DNA from 2 places in the Streptomyces sp. NPDC047022 genome. Region 1 is predicted to be linked to the other one. Evidence: riboswitches for the same ligand, from Rfam matches in the RefSeq annotation. Region 1 holds a riboswitch; the other holds the start of a gene.
The links. A riboswitch is a leader RNA that binds a small molecule or an ion and turns the genes downstream of it on or off. The one in region 1 is predicted to bind cobalamin.
Positions count from the first base shown of each region.

Region 1 (3,405 bases):
CGTTCGCGTCGCGCAGCGCCTCGCGGGTGCGGGCGTCCCACACGCCCAGCTCCTTCAGCTCCCGCACCAGGTAGGAGTTGACCTGGAGGAACTCACCGGACAGCGTCTCGCGCTTGAACAGGTTGGAGACCTGCGGCTCGATGCATTCGTACACGCCCGCGATGGAGGCGATGGTGGCGGTCGGGGCAATGGCCAGCAGCAGCGAGTTGCGCATGCCGACCGAGGCGACCCGCTCACGCAGGGCGGCCCAGCGCTCCGGCCAGGCCAGTTCGACGCCGTAGTGGTCGGGGTGCAGCACGCCCCGGGCGGTGCGGGTCTTCTCCCAGGCCGGCAGCGGGCCGTTGCGCTCGGCGAGGTCGGTGGACGCCTCGTACGCGGCGAGCATGATGCGTTCGGCGATCCGGCTGGACAGGGCCTTCGCCTCGGGGGAGTCGAACGGCAGGCGCAGCTTGAAGAAGACGTCCTGCAGACCCATGGCGCCCAGGCCCACGGGACGCCACTTGGCGTTGGAGCGGCCCGCCTGCTCGGTCGGGTAGAAGTTGATGTCGACGACCCGGTCGAGGAAGGTGACGGCGGTGCGGACGGTGTCGTCCAGCCGCTCCCAGTCCAGGCCGCCGCGTGCCGTGTCGACGAACGCGCCGAGGTTGACGGACCCCAGATTGCAGACCGCCGTCTCCCCGTCGTCCGTGACCTCCAGGATCTCGGTACAAAGGTTCGAGGAGTGGACGACGCGGCCCGGCTCGGCCGTCTGGTTGGCGGTGCGGTTGGCGGCGTCCTTGAACGTCATCCAGCCGTTGCCGGTCTGTGCGAGCGTGCGCATCATGCGGCCGTACAGGTCCCGGGCGGGCATCGTCTTCTTCGCCAGGCCCGCCGCCTCCGCCCTGCGGTACGCGGCGTCGAACTCCTCGCCCCACAGGTCGACCAGTTCGGGCACGTCGGACGGCGAGAACAGCGACCACTGCCCGTCGCTGTCGACCCGGCGCATGAACTCGTCCGGGATCCAGTGCGCGAGGTTGAGGTTGTGCGTACGGCGGGCGTCCTCACCCGTGTTGTCGCGCAGCTCCAGGAACTCCTCGATGTCGGAGTGCCAGGTCTCCAGGTAGACGGCGGCGGCGCCCTTGCGGCGGCCACCCTGGTTCACGGCGGCGACGGAGGCGTCCAGGGTCTTCAGGAACGGCACGATGCCGTTGGAGTGCCCGTTGGTGCCGCGGATGAGGGAGCCGCGCGAGCGGATGCGCGAGTACGAGAGCCCGATGCCGCCGGCGTGCTTGGAGAGGCGGGCGACCTGGTGGTAGCGGTCGTAGATGGAGTCCAGCTCGTCCTTGGGCGAGTCGAGGAGGTAGCAGGACGACATCTGCGGGTGCCGCGTACCGGAGTTGAAGAGGGTGGGGGAGGAGGGCAGGTAATCGAGGCGGCTCATGAGCCCGTAGAGGGCCGCCACCTCGTCGGCAGCCCGCGCGGTGTCGTCCTCGGCGAGCCCGGCGGCCACCCGCAGCATGAAGTGCTGGGGCGTCTCGATGACCTTGCGGGTGATCGGGTGCCGGAGCAGATAGCGGCTGTGCAGGGTGCGCAGGCCGAAGTAGCCGAAGCGGTCGTCGGCGGCCGGGTCGATCATCGCGTCGAGCCGCGCGCCGTGCAGCCGTACGAACTCGGCGGTGCGGTCGGCGATGAGCCCCTCGCGGTGCCCGACCGTGATGGAGGCGGTGAAGGACGTGACCCCCTGCGAGGCGGCCTCTGCGCGGATACCGATCGTCAGCAGCCGCGCCGCCAGCTTCGAGTAGGCGGGGTCCTCGGAGATGAGGCCGGCGGCCGCCTCGGTGGCCAGCTCGCGCAGTTCCGCCTCGTCCGCGTGCGCGGAACGGCCGCGCAGGGCGGCTGCGGCGACCCGTCCGGGGTCCGCGTCGGGGAGGTCGGCGGTCAGCTCGGTCAGGATGCGCAGCAGCGCGGCACCGGGACCGTCCATCCCGTCGGTCTCGACCTGGGTCGCTGAAGCCGGATCGGCTGGCGCGATGGTCACGTGGGGCTCTCCCTCGCTCGGCACGGGGGCCTGGCGGAGGGCAGGGGGCAGCTCGCGAGCGCACGCGGCGTCGCGTCCACCAGCCCACTCCACGAGGCCCGGACGTCACGCGCCCGAGGCCGGACGGCCGGGGCGCGCTGTCTACAGGTCCTCGGACTGACTCTCGTGGGCGTCCTGGATGAGGGCACGCACGAGTACACCGTTGCGGGACAGTTCCGGATTCGCACCGGATTCCCCTGTGGCGACAGCGAGCATGAGCATACATCTTGTGCCGGGTAGCGGTGGCACCCCCAGATGTTGTGCCGTGTCGGCTTCGGAGCGTGTCAGAGCGTCAACTCATAGGTGAGCAGTACGAGGTCCGTGAGGTGCGGGACGGGGCTCCAGCCGCGCTCGGGAGTGCGGGTGAAACCGAGACGTTCATAGATGCGGTGGGCGGCGTGCATGGACCGCTGGGTGGACAGTACGACCCGCCCGCAGCCGGGCACGCTGCGGGCACGGTCGAGGCAGGCGCGCACGAGCGCCTCGCCGACGCCATGCCCGCGGCCCGTGTGGGCGACGGCGAGCATCCGTATCTCGGCTTCCCCGGGTCCGGCGATGTCGGCCATGGGCCCGACGCCCGGCACGAAGGTCACCCCGCCGAGCAGCCGCGCGTGCTCCACGGCGACCAGCACCTCGGCCGAGGCCGCCCGCTTGGCCACGTCCCTCAGCTCGCCGAGGTAGAAGTCATCCTCCCCGAAGTCGAGCAGCCCGTCCCGGAGGTAGGCCTGAGCGGTGATCTCCCCAAGGGCCTCGTACTCGCCGGCTTCCACCTGCCGGATGACGATATCCATGCCCCCGAGTGTCCCCGACCCACACGGCAACGGACCGCCGATTCTCCCAACGCCCCGCCCGACAACAGCACGGCCCCACAGGCACGACCGCACCGTGAGCACCCCTGACAGGGACGCGAGGAACTGCACAATCCCCACGACGCACCGGCGGGTACGAACGCACCGTGGGGACGCCTGATGGGGGCGCGGGGAACTGCGCAAATCCCACGACGCACCGGCGGGTACGAATGCACCGTGGGGACGCCTGATGGGGGCGCGGGGAACTGCGCAAATCCCACGACGCACCGGCAGGTACGAACGCACCGTGGGGACGCCCGAGGGGGGCGCGGGGAACTGCGCAATCCCCACGACGCACCCGCAGGCGACAACGCCCGACCCCCGCGCCGAGCGCCTACAGCGGCGCCGTCCCCGCGGTCGCCGGAGGCAACTCCACCTGAACCTCCGGATCACCCGCATCCGCGGTGTAGTCCTCCGGCCTGGTCTCGTCCAGACCCTCCGGCGCCTTCACCGCCTTGAAGACGAACGTCAGCACCACCGAGACCACGAGGTTCATCACGA
Region 1 is NZ_JBEYVV010000003.1:240,999-244,403, reverse strand. Features, by position in the region: gene ABZ845_RS06210 (ribonucleoside-diphosphate reductase subunit alpha) at 1-2,017, opposite strand, end outside; cobalamin riboswitch at 2,142-2,295, opposite strand; gene ABZ845_RS06205 (GNAT family N-acetyltransferase) at 2,341-2,847, opposite strand; gene mctP (monocarboxylate uptake permease MctP) at 3,239-3,405, opposite strand, start outside.

Region 2 (3,405 bases), on a different contig from region 1:
CGAGGGCCTGAGCCAGTCGCCTCTCGCGCAGCCACTCCAGGGCCCTGACCGTGCCACGGGTGCCCGGGACGACGACGAGGTCGGCGTCGGCGAGTTCCTCGGGCCGGTCCACGAACCGTACGACGACGCCCGGTTCGGCGGCCAGGGCGTCCACGTCGGTGAAGTTGGACATGAGGGGGATCGCGCAGACGGCGATCCGCAGGACGTCCTCGCCGGCGGGCGGGGCCACGGAGGACTCGCGTACGGTCCCGCGCAGGGAGACCCTGAGCCCGTCCTCCTCGTCGATCCCGAGGCCGTGCCGGAAGGGCAGGACGCCGTACGTCCGCCGCCCGGTGAGACCGTGCAGCATGTCGAGCCCGGGCTCGAGCAGCGAGACGTCCCCGCGGAACTTGTTGACCAGGAACCCGGCGACGAGTTCCTGGTCCTCGGGGGAGAGCAGGGCGACGGTGCCGAAGAACGAGGCGAAGACACCGCCGCGGTCGATGTCGCCCACGACGAGCACGGGCAGTCGCGCATTGCGCGCGATCCCCATGTTCACGATGTCGGTCCGCCGCAGATTGATCTCGGCGGGACTTCCGGCCCCCTCACAGATCACCGCGTCATACGTGCCCCGCAACTCGGCGAGGCAGTCCAGCACGGTGCCGAGAAGTGCCTCCTGCCGTCCGCCGTGGTAGCCGCGCGCACTGAGTTCGCCCACCGGCTTGCCCATGAGGACGACCTGACTGCTGCGGTCGCTGCCCGGCTTGAGCAGGACCGGGTTCATCAGCGCGGTGGGCTCGATACGGCACGCCTGCGCCTGCATGGCCTGCGCCCGTCCGATCTCGGCGCCCTCGCGTGTGACGAAGGAGTTGAGGGACATGTTCTGCGCCTTGAAGGGCGCGACCTTGACCCCCTGCCGCACGAGCCACCGGCAGATCCCGGCCGTCACAACGCTCTTGCCCGCGTCGGAGGTGGTACCGGCGACGAGCAGTCCGCCGTTCATGCCTTACGTCCTTTCGCGAGAAGCCCTCGGGTGAACGCTCCGGACAGCATCCGGGCGCCCGCCCGCCCGGCGACACTGACGCCGAGGGCGAGCACGGTCACGCGCCTGGAGAGACTCACGGCGCGTTCGATGTCGGGGACGCGGACCGCGCGCCCCCCGCCGCCGTTGAGCACGGGCCGGTGTTCGACCCGTCCCGCGTACGACAGCGTGCCGCCCAGCCGTACCCCGAGCGCACCCGCGAACGACGCTTCCACGGGCCCGGCGTTGGGGCTCGGGTGCCGGTGGGCGTCCATACGCCAGGCGCGTACGGCCCCGCGCGGATCCGGTCCCGAGGCCGCCGCGAGGAGGGCGGTCAGACGCGCCCCCGGCCACCCGGCGACGTCGTCGAGCCGGGCGGACGCCCACCCGTACCGCTGATACCGGGGCGACTTGTGACCGACCATCGCGTCAAGGGTGTTGACGGCCCGGAAGCCGACGAGCCCGGGCACCCCGCCCACGGCTCCCCACATCAGCGCGCCCACCACGGCGTCCGAGGTGTTCTCGGCGACGGACTCGACCACGGCCCGGGCGATCCCGTCGGCGTCGAGTGCCTGCGGATCCCGTCCGCACAGATGGGGCAGACGCGCGCGGGCGGCCTCGATGTCACCCGCTTCGAGGGCGCGCCCGATGGTCCGGGCCTCTCGGGCGAGTGAAGTCCCGCCGACGACCGACCAGGTGGCGGCGGCGGTGAGGGCGATGGATCCGGCACGGGAGGGACGCACGGCCGACGCGGCGAGCGCCGCGAGGGACACGGCGCCGCCCACGCAGACGGCGGTGTGCAGCGCGCCCCGCCCGCGGTGGTCCCGCCACAGCATCCGCTCCACGGCGGACGCGGCTCGCCCGAACGCGGCGACCGGGTGCCCGCGGCGGGGATCGCCGAGCAGGTGGTCACCGAGGAGGCCGAGGCCCGCGCCGTACGCGAAGACGCGATCGGCACTCATCGGCTCAGCCGACCGCGGGGTGGGGCAGAACCCGGTCGCTGAACCTCAACAGGCAGCCGCGCATGGCGATATGTCCTCACTCAGGGTGTCCACGCCCTGGTTCGACGAGACCGGCGGTGAGAGTTCCTGGCTCCCGGGGGATCTTCTCCCCGGTGACAGTGGCGGGACCGCGCCGGATTCGCACCGGCTTCCTCTCCTGCCGCCGTATTGGCCCCGGCAGTCCACCATGTGCCCGGAACACCCGTCAACCTGCTCTTGACCTGCGATGCAGCGGTGTGCCGAGCCCCACACGGCTGAAGTGCCGTCAGTCGCCCGAATCGGTGGTTTCCGTCCCAACGCGCGAGAGTGGCCGCAGACATGGCGAACCCCCGCAGTGAAGACCACTGCGGGGGTGCGACGCGTGTGTCCGTGCCCTACGGTTTCGAGCCGTGGCGATTCAGGCCACGATCAGGAAGATCCCGTATCCGACCGCCGCCGCGCACGCCGCGAAGCACGCGTAGGCGCCGGTGGCCGCGAGGGCGGCCGCGCCGCCCTCGGCCGAGTCCTTCTTGGTGAGGCCCACGACGCCCAGGGTGAACAGGGCCACCAGAGCCACGGTCACCCCGAGGCTGACGCCGAGGACGGAGCCGAGAGCTGCCCAGTCGATCTTCATGAGTGGTGTTTCCTTAGCCGTCTCAAGCCGTCTTGGCTGTGGGTACCGTCTCGGCCGTGGTCGTCTCGACCAGGCCCGCCGGAGGCGGGATCACCGCGGCGATGGCGTTGGTGACGACGCCCGCGGGCTCCGTCTCGATGCCGTCGACGTCGTTGACGTTGTTCACGGTGACCGGCTTGCGACGGGACAGCGTCCAGATGACCCCGGCGCCCGCGACAAGCAGCACACCGGTGGTCACCGTGCCCCAGGTGCCCTGCTTGGTGAGAAGTTCGGCGCCCGCGCCGACCAGTCCCGCGGCCGGGAGCGTCAGGCACCAGGCGACGAGCATCCGGGTCGCGGTGGACCAGCGGACGACGCCGCCCTTGCGGCCGAGGCCCGAGCCCAGGACGGCACCCGAGCAGACCTGGGTGGTGGAGAGGGAGAAGCCGATGTGCGAGGAGGCGAGGATCGCGGTCGCCGCGCTGGTCTGGGCGGCGAAGCCCTGCTGCGGCGCCAGATCTGTGAGGCCCTTGCCGAGGGTGCGGATGATGCGCCAGCCGCCCAGGTAGGTGCCGAGCGCGATGGCCAGACCGGCCGAGACGATGACCCAGGTGGGAGGGTTCGAGCCGGGGGCGATGACACCGCCGGTGACGAGCGCCAGGGTGATGACGCCCATCGTCTTCTGCGCGTCGTTGGTGCCGTGGGCCAGGGAGACCAGGCCGGCCGAGGCGATCGATCCGAAGCGGTAGCCCTTGGCGGTGGCCTTGTCGTCGGCGCGGTTGCCGATGACGTACGACAGGCGCGTGGCGATC
Region 2 is NZ_JBEYVV010000001.1:22,070-25,474, reverse strand. Features, by position in the region: gene ABZ845_RS00130 (cobyric acid synthase) at 1-982, opposite strand, end outside; gene ABZ845_RS00125 (cobalamin biosynthesis protein) at 979-1,962, opposite strand; cobalamin riboswitch at 2,062-2,204, opposite strand; gene ABZ845_RS00120 (hypothetical protein) at 2,399-2,614, opposite strand; gene ABZ845_RS00115 (inorganic phosphate transporter) at 2,637-3,405, opposite strand, start outside.
Region 2: linked by a shared signal. The riboswitch ahead of ABZ845_RS00125 (cobalamin biosynthesis protein) and the one ahead of ABZ845_RS06210 (ribonucleoside-diphosphate reductase subunit alpha) in region 1 are both predicted to bind cobalamin.